One region of the Enterobacter adelaidei genome, then DNA from elsewhere that is predicted to be linked to it. Evidence: predicted binding sites of a transcription regulator. Region 1 holds the regulator's gene; each other region holds the start of a gene.
The links. Region 1 encodes CRP, which controls carbon source genes, mostly activating them, when cyclic AMP is high. Its sites were predicted from a motif close to ATGTGANNNNNNTCACAT; they were not measured.
Positions count from the first base shown of each region.

Region 1 (4,802 bases):
ATGCGGGATGGGACGTACCGGCGATCTGTTTGCCTATATGCACTACGGCGTGACGCCGGATATTCTCACCAGCGCCAAAGCGCTCGGCGGTGGTTTCCCGGTGAGTGCGGTACTGACGACTCAGGAGATTGCCTCCGCGTTCCACGTTGGTTCTCACGGTTCCACCTATGGCGGGAACCCGCTGGCGAGTGCCGTGGCGGGCGCGGCATTTGATATTATCAATACACCTGAGGTTCTGAACGGCGTCAGCGCCAAGCGCGAGCTGTTTGTGAAACACCTGCAGCAGATTGACGATCGGTTTGACGTGTTCAGCGAGATCCGCGGGATGGGGCTGCTGATCGGTGCCGAGCTGAAACCGCAGTACAAAGGTCGCGCGCGCGATTTCCTGCATGCCGCCGCCCGCGAAGGGGTGATGGTGCTGAACGCGGGACCGGATGTGATGCGTTTTGCACCGTCGCTGGTGGTAGAAGACAAAGACATTGAAGATGGATTAACCCGTTTTGCCGCGGCAGTCGAGAAAATCGTAAAAGGTTAATACTCCGTCCGCTTTAATATCCGCGTTAACCAAATCCCGTGATGCGGGCGCTGACGCCATGCCACCGACGAAATGGTGTGCATGGTGTTCAGATGCCCCAGAATGCGCTGTAAATGCTGCTCCAGCGTGCTCATTGGCCCGTGGGTTAACGTCTCCGGCGCTTCCAGAATATTCGAGTCGCCCGACTCGCCCGGCGCGTCATACTCCAGACGCTGCTGACACCGCTGTAAGGCAATTTCACACGACTGCAAATAGCGCTGCGCCAGATCCGGCGTCAGCATCGTGTGCTCGCGCGCCAGCGTGGTCATGGCGTTAATGTGCTCGACGATAAACTGGCTGTGCGTCACCCAGAGCTTCATATCCGCCAGATAGTGCGAGTTAAAGCCCGGTTCCTGCATTGCCTGGTTGAGCGAGTTAAACAGGGCGTTGTGCGCCTGGTTTACCTTCATCCGCTGATACGCCAGCGGGGAGGGTTGCGGATCGTCGCTCAGGATCAGACGAATGGCCTGCTGGTCGGCCTCCAGCGCGTCATGGGCGTTCTGGCGCAACAGTCCGCTTTGCCATTGCGGCCACAGCCAGACCATGCCGCCAAAGGCAATCAGACAGCCAATCAGGGTATCGATCAGTCTGGCGACAATAAATTGTTCGCCATTGAGCGTGAGCAGTTGCAGGGTGTATACCGCCGTTACCGTAAAGCCCACCATCGCCCAGCCATAGTTTTTGCGGATAATCAGGTAGCTCACTAGCGTAATTATCAGCATTCCCGCCAGGGTATAACCTTCCGGCACGTGAAAGTGCAGCGTGACGCCCGCAATAATCAGCCCGGCCATCGTTCCGCCCGCCCGGTGCAGTATACGCACGCGCGTGGCGCCATAGCCGTTCTGGGTGACAAACAGCACGGTCATTAAGATCCAGTAGGGTTTAGGTAGATGCAGCGCCATGCCCATCAGGCTGGCGGTACTGAGCATGACGCTAATCCGTGCGGCGTTGCGCAGAGCGGACGATTTAAGAGACAGATAGCTTCTGAGCGCCGGCAATAACGGCAGACGTTTTTGTTTATCCGCCATGAGATCGCGGGGATAAAGCGGGCGTTGGGTGCGCAACACGCGGGCGATACGGCTGAAATGCCAGGCGGCAAACTGGCCCACCGGGTTGTCCTCATGCTGGCGGGCGATTTTCTCCAGCGCGCCGAGTTGTTTGTCCATGTTAAAACGCGTGGGATAGCGGTGATATAAAATGTCATCAGCCAGCACCCGCAGACGCGCAGAGACGGTTTGCGCATTCCAGCGGATCACCGCTTCGGCATGGCTGCGCTCGACCAGATTTTGCACCTCCTGAGGATGATGCAGGCTCACGGAGATATGTTCTTGCAGATCCAGCCCCACCTGGAAGATACGCAGCAGCCGTTTGTATTCGTGATTCTTGTTGGCGGCGAGCATGTGTAGTTGCTGATAACACTGGCTTATCAGATCCACCACCTTTTGCTGGCGCGTCAGCAGCGGCGGTAACGATTTTTCCGGATCGGTATGCTGGGTGAGCAGGGTGTATTTGGCCTCGCAGTAATCCGCAAGTTGCACATAGAGCAGGCTCAATGATTCACGCAGGGGCTGTTCCCGCCACAGCCAGAACCAGTTAAACAGCCCATACCACAGCGTACCCAGGGCGTAGATCAGTAGCGGCTCCCACACCGGCATGTTACCCGCGAGGCTCAGCGTGAAGATGGCCGCTATCAGTGAGGCGGGAAGCAGGCGCGCATGAAGGGAACTGATTTCGGCGGTGACGCCGAGCGTCATCGCCAGCACGGTCAGGATTAACGGCAGCGGAATATCGCGGGCGAGTAAGAGCTGCACGGCGAGGCTACAGCCAGCAAACAGCGAGCCGCCAATAATCAGACGTTTAAAAAAGCGCTTATGCGGTGTGTCCAGGCCAGCAATGTTGCAGCAGGCGGGCACGAGAGAAAACAGCAGACCTTGCTGAAGATGTCCGAGGATCAGGCCGATGGCTACAGGAAGACACAACACCAGCGTTTGTCGCAGTGCATAGTTAACTTCCGGGTGATAAATCAGCCTACGCCACATGGGGAAGAGAGACAAAAACGGCGTGACACCTTGCGATGGCACGCCGTTTGAGTGGAATTAACGCGTTCCGTAGACCACGATGGTTTTACCGTGGGCGGAGATCAGGTTCTGATCTTCCAGCATTTTCAGAATACGGCCCACTGTTTCACGGGAGCAGCCGACGATCTGGCCGATCTCCTGACGGGTAATTTTAATCTGCATGCCGTCAGGGTGGGTCATCGCATCAGGTTGTTTTGCCAGGTTAAGCAGAGTCTGCGCGATACGACCGGTAACGTCCAGGAAGGCGAGGTTACCCACTTTCTCAGATGTAACCTGCAGACGGCGAGCCATCTGGGAAGAAAGACGCATCAGGATATCAGGGTTAACCTGAATCAACTGACGGAATTTCTTGTAAGAAATTTCAGCCACTTCACATGCTGTCTTTGCACGAACCCAGGCACTACGTTCCTGGCCTTCTTCAAACAGGCCCAGTTCACCGATGAAATCGCCCTGGTTCAGATAAGAAAGGATCATCTCTTTCCCTTCTTCATCTTTGATCAGCACTGCCACCGAGCCTTTTACGATGTAATACAACGTTTCCGCTTTTTCACCCTGGTGAATCAGCGTGCTCTTCGATGGGTACTTATGAATGTGGCAATGAGACAAGAACCATTCGAGAGTCGGGTCTGTTTGCGGTTTGCCAAGCACCATGCGCTGTTATCCTCTGTTATAAGCTGTCACCAGAGTCATCAGATGCATCCGGACTCTGGGGTTGCAATCGAATTCTTACCCATACCCTGGGAAGTCGGCTATCGTAACGTTTCGCAGCCAGTAAAGTTTGATGTCCTCTGCATACATGTGTAACGTCAATGTATTACTGTAGCATCCTGAGTGTTTTAGCATAGCTTTCGCCGCGTGTCTCCTGGTGTCTCGCTTCAGCATGATGCAGGTCGCCTTCCATTGCGAGAAATGTAACGCACGCGTAATCTGTCACCAAAAATGCAACGTTGGAGTTAATGAATATGCAAGCGCGCGTGAAATGGGTTGAAGGTTTAACGTTCCTGGGCGAGTCCGCTTCAGGGCACCAGGTTTTGATGGATGGTAACTCCGGCGATAAAGCACCAAGCCCGATGGAGATGGTATTGATGGCTGCCGGTGGATGCAGCGCGATTGATGTGGTCTCGATTCTGCAAAAAGGCCGTCATGATGTAACGGATTGCGAAGTTAAACTCACGTCGGAACGCCGTGAAGAGGCACCACGCCTGTTCACCCATATTAACCTGCACTTTGTAGTCACCGGTAAAGAACTGAAAGACGCGGCCGTTTCACGCGCGGTGGACCTGTCTGCGGAGAAATACTGCTCTGTGGCGTTAATGCTGGAGAAAGCAGTAAAAATCACACATTCGTATGAAGTGATCGAGGCGTGATTGATGGGGCATCGTGCGTGTTGATGCCCTCACCCTAACCCTCTCCCACCGGGAGAGGGAATATGATCACGCGATCTGCTTCCCTTCCATCAACCGCTGTACCAGCGGCGTCATGATGAGCTCCATCGCCAGCCCCATTTTTCCGCCCGGCACCACTAATGTATTCATGTGCGAAATAAACGAGCCCTGCAGCATGGCCAGCAGCCAGGGGTAATCAATGCCTTCGAGGTTGCGGAAATGGATCACCACAAAGCTCTCATCCAGCGACGGGATGCTTTTGGCCGCGAATGGGTTGGAGGTGTCGACTGTCGGTACTCGCTGGAAGTTAATATGGGTACGGGAGAATTGTGGCGTCAGGAAGTTGATGTAATCCTCCATGGAGCGCACCACGGAGTCCATGACCGCTTCTCGTGAATGGCCGCGCTCGCTCATGTCACGCGTCAGCTTCTGGATCCACTCCAGGTTAACGATCGGTACCACGCCAACCAGCAGATCCACATGGCGCGCCACGTCGTGATGGGGAGTTACCACGCCGCCATGCAGCCCTTCATAAAACAGCACGTCAGTGGGTTCCGGCAGGGGTTGCCAGGGGGTAAAGGTACCCGGCACCTGGTTCCATGGCACGGCTTCATCGTAAGTATGCAGATACTTGCGGGATTGCCCTGTGCCGCTCTTGCCATATTCGACGAAGGTTTGCTCCAGCAGGCCGAAGTCATTGGCTTCCGGGCCAAAGTAGCTGATGTGTTTACCCAGATCGCGCGCTTTACGGATGGCCATGTCCAT
Region 1 covers NZ_CP154353.1:4,248,882-4,253,683, reverse strand. The annotation lists gene AAHF05_RS20765 (aspartate aminotransferase family protein) at 1-535, shown strand, start outside; gene AAHF05_RS20760 (YccS/YhfK family putative transporter) at 532-2,613, opposite strand; gene crp (cAMP-activated global transcriptional regulator CRP) at 2,671-3,303, opposite strand; gene AAHF05_RS20750 (OsmC family protein) at 3,615-4,019, shown strand; gene AAHF05_RS20745 (phosphoribulokinase) at 4,086-4,802, opposite strand, start outside.

Region 2 (4,802 bases), 380 kb from region 1:
TCCCGTGGCCGGGATAAACAAGGAGAAAATGGCGCCGCGCGGGGTATTATCGGCAACTTCTATCGCGCCGCCAGCCTGCGTAACATAGCTTTCGATCAGATACAGGCCAATCCCATGATCGCCGCGCGTTTTGGTGGTGATACCGCGTTCAAATATCCTGTCACGGATCTCCGGTTGAATGCCCACGCCCTGGTCCGCCACTTCAATAATCAGCTCCTGTTCGCTGAGCTTAATCAGTACCTCCACCGGCGCGTGGGGCAGTGGCGACCGCTGCGTCGCTTCAATGGCGTTATCCAGCAGGTTACCAATAATTGAAATCAGCTCTTGTTCCCCAAGGGGCAGGAACGGTCTGTCCAGTCGACAGGCCGGGTCGAAACTCAGTTCAACACCTTTCTCCCGCGCGCGGGCGGCTTTCCCCAGCAGCAGACCGCACAGAGTTGGAGAGCTGAAGCGAGAGGAGATAAAGTCCAGCAACTCCTGGGCGTGTTCAGACTGCGCCTGAATGTAGCCAATCGCCTCTTCATAGCGTCCCATATGCAGCAGGCCGGACAAGGTCGTCATCCGGTTTAACTGCTCGTGGCGCATAATGCGCAGGTTATCTACATAGCGTTTTACCTGGCTGAGCTGGGCGCTAAGCGAGTCTATTTCATTGCGATCGCGGAAGGTGATCACCCAACCCTGCAGCGACCCCTCAAGCATGATGTGGACCCGGCTGGCAATCACCGTGAGATCGTTAAAACGGCAAATCTCGTCGTGGGTATCTTTCGCCAGCATCGTCTGCGTGTCGAAGAACGGGACCGGATCGATCACCTGGCTTATCAGCTGTCCGCGCAGTTCGCGGGCCGGCTGGCTCAGACCGAGCAGTTTGCGCGCTGCCTGGTTGATCACTTCAATGCGCCGCCGATCGTCAATGGCAATCACCCCTTCATAAATAGACTCCATCATCGCCTTTTGCTGCCGCACCAGCAGACCGATTTCTCGCGGTTCGAGGGAGAAAATCTGCTTCTTAATGCTGCGGGTAAAGAACCAGGAGAAGATGAAGAGGGCCATCAACAACAGCACGGCGGCAATCAGGATATTGACGACCTTACTGACGGTAACGGTATCAAGGTAGCTGGTGAGATAGCCTACCGAAACAATGCCCACTACCTGCCCGGCATCGTTGAAAATGGGGGCTTTACTGCGTAGCGAAATGCCCAACCCTCCTTTACGGATGGTGATGGTACTTTTTCCCTGCAAAACGGCTTCGTTGTCTCCGCCAACCAGCGTAGTACCAACTCTGTCAGCAAAAACGGAATGAAAAAGGTGCTGTCCCTTATTATCTCCAATCACAATAAAGCTGGCGTCACTGTGTGAAGCTATTTTCTGCATAAAGTCGTGAATGCTTTTGATATCTTTTTGTTCAACTTCATCACGTAATGTAGGAATAATCGCAATTTCTTCTGCCTGTATTTTGGCTCGCGCACTCATTTCCTGATAAAGCTGTTTACCGACGTCGACATAATAATATCCGCCCAGTAACGCGAAAAGCACTGAGAAAAAGGCAACCAGCGAAATAAACAGCTTGATCTGGAAAGATACTTTCATAACTATCACGCGAGGTAGCAACAAAGAAAGCCAATATATCATCTTTTCTCGAGTGGATGGCCGCTTTGCCGAAAACTTGTGATCCCTTGCACAGCAGGGGTTGTAAAAGATTTATCCGGAAGACTTATGCGCTTCAGAGCGCGCAAACAAATGTTATTTGTTTGTTCAAATCGGAAAAGAAACCATAAAAACCACGATAATAAATAAGGTGTAAATCACATTAAATAAAAGAAACCATTAAAACCATAGCTGCCATTAAAACTTCGCTTTTAATATGCCATTCCTCACATAAAGTAAGCCTTTGTGACTCTAAGCTGAACGCACAAAATAACCAAGGGGCTTATTATGAGCACAACTGACGATTCTTTCTCTGTTACCCACGACCCGATTGAAATTCAGCGACCTTCGCTCAAAGAGCGCTGGTGGCATATTATGGATACCTGGAAAATCGGGATTATTCCTCTGCCACTGTTCATTCTTGCTGGTGCGCTGATTGCGATTGATTGTCTGGGCGGGAAACTGCCGAGTGATATCGTGGTAATGGTGGCGACGCTGGCTTTCTTTGGCTTTGCCTGCGGCGAGTTTGGCAAACGCCTGCCGATTGTCGGCAAGCTGGGCGCGGCGGCGATTTGCGCCACCTTTATCCCTTCCGCGCTGGTCTATTACGGCCTGCTGCCGGATGTGGTGGTCGAGTCCACGACCAAGTTCTACAAATCTACCAACATTCTCTATCTCTACATCTGCTGCATCATTGTCGGCAGCATCATGAGTATGAACCGCACGGTACTGATTCAGGGCTTCCTGCGCATCTTCTTCCCGATGCTGTGCGGCGAAATCGTCGGCATGCTGGTGGGGATGGGCGTCGGTCTGGCGCTGGGTCTTGAGCCATTCCAGATCTTCTTCTTTATCATTCTGCCGATTATGGCGGGCGGCGTTGGGGAAGGGGCGATCCCGCTTTCTATCGGTTATGCCACCCTGTTGCATATGGACCAGGGAGTGGCGCTCGGTCGCGTGTTGCCGATGGTGATGCTCGGTGGTCTGACGGCGATCATTATCTCCGGCTGCCTGAACCAACTGGGTAAACGCTACCCACACCTGACTGGTGAAGGCCAACTGATGCCAAACCGCGCCAATGCGGATACCTCCGTCTCTCAACCTGCCTTCTCCGGTAAAGCGGATGTCACCACGATTGCTTCTGGCGCGCTGCTGGCGGTATTGCTCTACATGCTGGGGATGCTCGGTCACAAACTGATTGGTCTGCCTGCACCGGTTGGCATGCTGTTTATGGCGGTACTGGTGAAGCTGTGCAACGGTGCTTCTCCGCGCCTGCTGGAAGGTTCTCAGGTGGTCTACAAATTCTTCCAGACCTCAGTAACTTACCCGATTCTCTTCGCCGTTGGCGTGGCGATCACCCCGTGGCATGAGCTGGTGGCCGCGTTCACCGTGAGCAACCTGTTAGTCATCGTCAGCACTGTTTCTGCACTGGTGGCGACCGGTTTCTTCGTCGGAAAAAAGATTGGTATGCACCCGATTGATGTCGCCATCGTCTCCTGCTGCCAGAGTGGCCAGGGCGGTACCGGCGATGTGGCGATCCTGACCGCAGGTAACCGTATGAGCCTGATGCCATTCGCCCAGATTGCAACCCGTATCGGCGGCGCGATTAACGTCTCTATCTCACTGCTGATTCTGGGCAACTTCCTCGTTTAAGTTTTCAGGAAAGAACAATGAAACTCGCAAGCTTTGTATACCAGGGAAAACGCAGCTACGGCATCGTGCAGGCCGAAGGTGTGATTGATTTAGGTCGCCGTCTGGGCGACCGCTACAGCGACCTTAAAGCGCTGTTGCAGGGCAACGGGCTGGCGCAGGCCACCCGTTATCTGAACGATGCCGTGGATGTACCTCTGAATGCCATCACCTTCTTACCGGTGATTGAGCAACCGGAAAAAATTCTCTGCGTGGGCATGAACTACGCCGATAAGCGCAAGGAGTTTGACCAGCATAACCCGGCCCCGACGCTGTTTGTACGCTTCCCGGATTCCCAGACCGGCCACAACGAGCCGGTACTGAAACCGCGCCATTCCAGCGAATTTGACTATGAAGGCGAGCTGGCGGTGATCATCGGTAAAGGCGGGGAGAACATCAGCCGTGACGACGCGCTGCGCCACGTTGCAGGTTACAGCTGCTACATGGACGGTTCCGCCCGCGACTGGCAGCACACATGGTTTACCGCCGGTAAAAACTGGCGTCAGACCGGCGCGTTTGGCCCATGGATGGCGACGGCCGATGAGATCCCGGACCCGCATCAGCTGGCGATCCGCACCTGGCTGAACGGCCGTATGGTGCAGGAGGACAATACCAGCAGCATGATCCACAAGGTGGCGGAGCTTATCGAGTACATCAGCACCTTTACCCGCCTCAGCCCAGGCGATGTGATCATCACCGGCTCCCCTGGCGGTGTGGGTAAAAAACGTAACCCGCCGCTGTTTATGAAAGAGGGCGATCGCATTGAGGTAGAGATCGAGCATATCGGTCATCTGAGCAATGTGATCATGGAAGCGCCAGCCACCGGGCTTGCGGTAGCACACTAAGTAAGGCGGCAGTATGCAATCGCAACCCATTGATTTTCGCCACACCCTCGTGGCGAAACACCCGGAACGCTTAAGCCAGATCCGTTACCTGCTGGCAGACAGCGGCCTTGGCCTGGACAACGACATTGAGCTGTTTGTCGAAGCCTGGTCCGGCACGCAGTTAGTGGGTTGTGTCGGGCTCGCCGCAAACGTCATCAAGTGTGTGGCCGTAAACGAGCAGCTTCGTGGGGAGAACCTCAGCGCGCGCCTGCTGGCAGAGGTGCAAAATGCGGCGCTGGAGCGCGGCCATTTTCACCTCTTCCTCTGCACCCGCCCGTGCAACAGGGAGCGCTTTGCCCGCAGCGGTTTCTGGCCGATTGCCCAGAGCGGTAACAACGCCGTACTGATGGAGAACACCCCGCAGGGGATCGAACGCTACTGCCGATCTCTGCGCGCGAAGCGCAAGTGCGGGGAGAACATTGGCGCGATCGTAATGAACGCCAATCCGTTCACCCTCGGCCATCGTCATCTGGTGGAGCAGGCGGCGCAGCAGTGCGATGCCCTGCATCTGTTCGTGGTGCGCGAAGACGCCTCGTTCTTCCCCTTCTGCGCACGCATCGAGATGGTGCGGGCGGGCGTGGCGCATCT
Region 2 covers NZ_CP154353.1:3,866,301-3,871,102, reverse strand. The annotation lists gene AAHF05_RS18805 (sensor histidine kinase) at 1-1,587, opposite strand, end outside; gene AAHF05_RS18800 (2-hydroxycarboxylate transporter family protein) at 1,933-3,294, shown strand; gene AAHF05_RS18795 (fumarylacetoacetate hydrolase family protein) at 3,312-4,175, shown strand; gene citC ([citrate (pro-3S)-lyase] ligase) at 4,189-4,802, shown strand, end outside.
Region 2: AAHF05_RS18800 (2-hydroxycarboxylate transporter family protein) is a predicted target of CRP. The motif match lies at 1,791-1,808, and genes of this name have one in related genera.

Region 3 (4,802 bases), 2.2 Mb from region 1:
TCTTAATCATGGAAAACCGGTTATTACAGGCGAAAGCCACGCTTCCTCAGTACACTCGCGACGACCTGAAGGCACGCATTGTTCATCTTGGCTTCGGCGCATTTCACCGTGCGCATCAGGCGGTTTATGCCGACATTCTCGCAGCGGAACACGGCAGCAACTGGGGTTATTGTGAAGTAAACCTGATTGGCGGCGAGCAGCAGATTGCCGATCTCAACGCGCAGGATAACCTCTATACCGTGGCGGAGATGTCTGCCGATGCATGGACATCTCGCGTGGTCGGAGTGGTCAAAAAAGCACTCCATGCGCAGGTTGACGGGCTGGAGACCGTGCTGGCCGCGATGTGTGAACCGCAGGTGGCAATTGTCTCGCTGACGATCACCGAGAAAGGGTATTGTCACTCACCCGCGACCGGACAACTGATGTTCGATCATCCGTTAATTGCTGCCGACCTGCAAAACCCCCATCACCCGACATCCGCACCCGGGGTAGTGGTTGAAGCCCTGGCGCGCCGTAAAGCTGCGGGTTTGCCTGCTTTCAGCGTGATGTCCTGTGACAACATGCCGGAGAACGGCCATGTGATGCGCAATGTCACCTGTGCTTATGCTCGCGCTGTCGATGGTGAGCTGGCGGACTGGATTGAATCCAGTGTCACCTTCCCGTCAACGATGGTGGACCGCATCGTGCCTGCAGTAACGGCAGACACGCTGAATAAAATCGAACAACTGACTGGCGTGCGCGACCCGGCGGCAGTGGCCTGCGAACCGTTCCGCCAGTGGGTGATCGAAGATAACTTTGTTGCCGGGCGTCCTGAATGGGAAAAAGCCGGGGCCGAGCTGGTGTCAGACGTTATTCCGTTTGAAGAGATGAAGCTGCGTATGCTCAATGGCAGTCATTCATTCCTTGCCTATCTTGGTTATCTGGCGGGTTACCAGCATATCAACGACTGTATGCAGGATGAAAATTACCGCCTCGCCGCGCATAAGCTGATGCTCAACGAGCAGGCGCCAACCTTAAAAGTGAAAGGCGTCGATTTAGGTCATTATGCCGATCTGCTGATTGCTCGCTACAGTAACCCGGCCCTGCGTCATCGAACCTGGCAAATTGCGATGGACGGTAGCCAGAAGCTCCCGCAGCGTATGCTGGATTCTGTGCGCTGGCATCTGGTGCATCAAAAGCCGTTCCCGCTACTGGCATTGGGTGTGGCTGGCTGGATGCGCTATGTTGGCGGTGTGGATGAACAGGGTAATACCATTGAGGTGAGCGATCCGCAACTGGCCGTGATTCAGGCGGCAGTGAAGGGAAGTACCGAGGGGGAAAGCCGTGTGAAAGCCCTGCTTGGCATCGAGGCTATTTTTGGCAGAGAGTTACCTGAAGAGGCTAGCTTTGTGGATGCGGTGATGAGCGCGTATCAGACGTTGCTACAGAAGGGAGCAAAAGCCACGGTGGCACAGTACGCCGCGCAACGATAATTCATCTCATGCCGCCGTTCGCGGCGGCATGTACGGGTACAATTTAGTGCATACCCAGGCGAATCAGTTCAATCGGTTCGAACTTACCTTCGCATCCTTCCACTTCCACCGTTTTGCTACGACGCACTTGCGCGGCATCAAGACCGTCGCTATGGATCGCTTTAATGACCCCGGTATGGCCTGTGCCGTTTATCATGACGCGGCTGCCAGTGGTAATTGCATTACGGTTACGGTCGTATGTCATCATGGTATATTCTCCTCTCTAACTTATCCGTTACGGCGCTAATTCAGGTTTGCCGTTCACGGGGCATATAAATACGCCTGTCCGCGCTTCATGTTTTTGTTTTTGATCAAACTCACACTTTTTTGTTTATTGCATCGAGTGCTGACGGTTCACGACAGCAATTTACAAAGCAGACCGTTATTTTCATAAGCTGATAGTTTCGATAGGGAAGCGTTGAGGGTTGGTTTATATTTGTGATGCCATTCTGGAGGCAGGAAATAACCCTTCATCGGAATAAGGAGTCAGGCTTATGTATAAGAAGATTTTGATGCCTGTTGATGTGTTTGAAATGGAGTTAAGCGATAAAGCGGTACGCCATGCGGCCAACCTGGCAAAGGCTGAGGGTGCGTCGATTACCCTGGTCAACATTCTTCCGGCCAGCAGTCGCTCACTGCTGCGCGGGTTTAACGCTGATATTAAAAAGTTTGAAGAGTATATGACCGCTGAATCCGGGAAGAAAATGAACGAGTTAAAGAGACTGTTCGATATCTCCCCTGAGAATATTCACGGCATGGTTCGTTTTGGCAATGTCCGCGATGAAATTATCAAGCTGAGCAAGGAGGGGGAATATGATGTGATCGTCATCGGGTCGAAAAACCCGGGCATCACCACTCATCTGCTTGGTTCAAATGCGGAATCTATTCTGCGCTACGCCACTATTCCGGTATTAGTCGTTCGTTAATTTCTTCACCGCATCCGTAAGGGGTGCGGCAAATGTTACTCTTCGCTGAACCACTCGCTATTTTCCTGGCGAATAAGCTGCACAGATTCACTAATTTCCTGCAAATGCAGTGTCATCGCTTTTTCCACACCGTCTGCATCGCGTTTTTCAAGCGCACTGAAAATATCATGATGCTGGCGGAGCAGCATTTCCGGCGGGGAGACGTGATCGAGGCTCATGTAGCGCACGCGGTCGATGGTGGCCTTAATGTTCTCGATGGTGTCCCAGGCCAGCTGGCAATCGGCAATCTGCGCCAGTTTCTGGTGGAATTCGTCATCCAGCAGGAAGAAATCATTGAGCTGTTTACGGTCTATCGCAATACGCTGCTGGTGCAGATTTTGCTCCAGCAGATAACACTGGTTGTCGTTGATAAGCGTTGCAGCACGGCGTGCGACGGCACATTCAATCGCCTGGCGAACAAAACAGCCGTTGCGCACCTGAGAGAGTGAAATTTTGTTCACATAGCTGCCGCGCTGCGGGCGGATCTGAATCAGACCGTTTTCTGCGAGCTTAATAAACGCTTCGCGCACCGGCTGACGGGAAACGTCAAAACGCACGGACACCTCTTTTTCAGAAAGCGGTGTACCAGGTGGGATCAGGCAATGGACAATATCACGTCGCAAAATGCGATAGATTTGCTGGTTTACTGGCTGGGTGGGATTGAGTTGCGATTCAGCGGCCATGAGTTGTCATTTCTCAGAGAGTTAGCCTGAACATACTACCATTCTTTTATAACCCGAAACAGACCCGGCCCGCAGGCCGGGAAGGGCTCAGTTAGCCACGATGGACGTTAAGTCCGGCAAAACTCTGGCTGACCGGCATCATTTCTACGGTGTTGATGTTGACGTGTTTCGGCAGCGTCGCCACCCACCACACCGTTTCAGTGACATCTTCCGGCGTTAGCGCGTTAGCGTTTTCGTAGGTTTTACCCGCTTTCGCGTCATCGCCTTTGAAACGCACGTTGGAGAATTCAGTCCCGCCAACCAGACCCGGTTCGATATCGGTGACGCGAATGGCCGTACCGTGCAGGTCGGTACGCAGGTTCAGGCTGAACTGGCGCACAAACGCTTTGGTCGCGCCATAGACGTTGCCGCCCGCATATGGCCAGCTCCCGGCGGTGGAACCAATATTGATAATGTGGCCGCGGTTGCGCTCGACCATGCCCGGCAGCACCGCGCGGGTCATATAGACCAGCCCTTTGTTGTTGGTGTCGATCATGTTTTCCCAGTCTTCAACGCTGGCTTTGTGGGCAGGCTCCATGCCCAGCGCCAGACCGGCATTGTTGACCAGCACATCAATGGCACGCCATTCGGCAGGCAGGTTAGTAATCATCTCTTCAATGGCCGCGCGGTTACGCACATCCAGTTGCGCGGTCAGGATGCTGTCACCCAGTTCGTCTTTCAGCTCCTGCAGGCGCTCCTGACGACGGCCCGTTGCAATCACCTTGTGTCCGTTGGCGACGAAGCGACGCGTGATGCTTTCACCAAAACCCGCTGTCGCCCCGGTAACTAAAATAATCATCTCACTGTTCCTCAACGCTTTTTGTGTTGTACTAACATAGCACGGTCGCCGAGGGTGCGTTAAGGCAACATTTGTATGGCAGCATTGCAGGGGATGGCGGCCTGGCCTAATCTGGGAGGATACCCGTACTCAGGAGCAAAAGATGACGGCCACGAATCCCTTTTTTGAAATCAGCCTTTTACCTTACCAGGCACCTCATTTTGATGAAATCAACGATAGCCACTATCGCCCGGCTTTCGATGAAGCGCTTCGCCAGAAGCGGGCGGATATTGACGCCATTGTCTCTCAGACCACTGCGCCAGACTTCACCAACACCGTACTGGCGCTGGAGAAAAGCGGCGCCATGCTCACGCGCGTCAACAGCGTTTTCTTCGCCATGACCTCCGCACACACCAATGCGTACCTGCAGGAACTGGAAGAGCAGTTCTCTACCGAACTTGCCGCGCTGGCGAACGATATCTGGCTAAACGACACGCTTTTCGCACGCGTGGAGAGCGTCTGGCAGGACCGTGCCGCGCTGGACGCTGAATCCCGTCGGTTGGTTGAGGAGACATATCAGCGGTTTATTCTGGCCGGCGCACGTCTGAATGAGACAGAAAAAACCGAGCTGAAGGCGCTTAATACCGAGGCGGCCTCTCTGACCAGCCAGTTTAATCAGCGTCTGCTGGCTGCTGATAAGGCTGGCGGGCTGGTGGTGGATTACGCACACCAGCTTGATGGGCTTAGCGCTGACGAAATCGCTGATGCCGCACAGGCTGCCACCGAGAGAGAGCTTAACGATCGCTGGTTGATCCCGCTCCTGAAC
Region 3 covers NZ_CP154353.1:2,088,017-2,092,818, forward strand. The annotation lists gene AAHF05_RS10235 (mannitol dehydrogenase family protein) at 9-1,472, shown strand; gene ydfZ (putative selenium delivery protein YdfZ) at 1,516-1,719, opposite strand; gene AAHF05_RS10245 (universal stress protein) at 2,006-2,437, shown strand; gene AAHF05_RS10250 (GntR family transcriptional regulator) at 2,473-3,159, opposite strand; gene ydfG (bifunctional NADP-dependent 3-hydroxy acid dehydrogenase/3-hydroxypropionate dehydrogenase YdfG) at 3,251-3,997, opposite strand; gene dcp (peptidyl-dipeptidase Dcp) at 4,140-4,802, shown strand, end outside.
Region 3: ydfZ (putative selenium delivery protein YdfZ) is a predicted target of CRP. The motif match lies at 1,817-1,834, and genes of this name have one in related genera.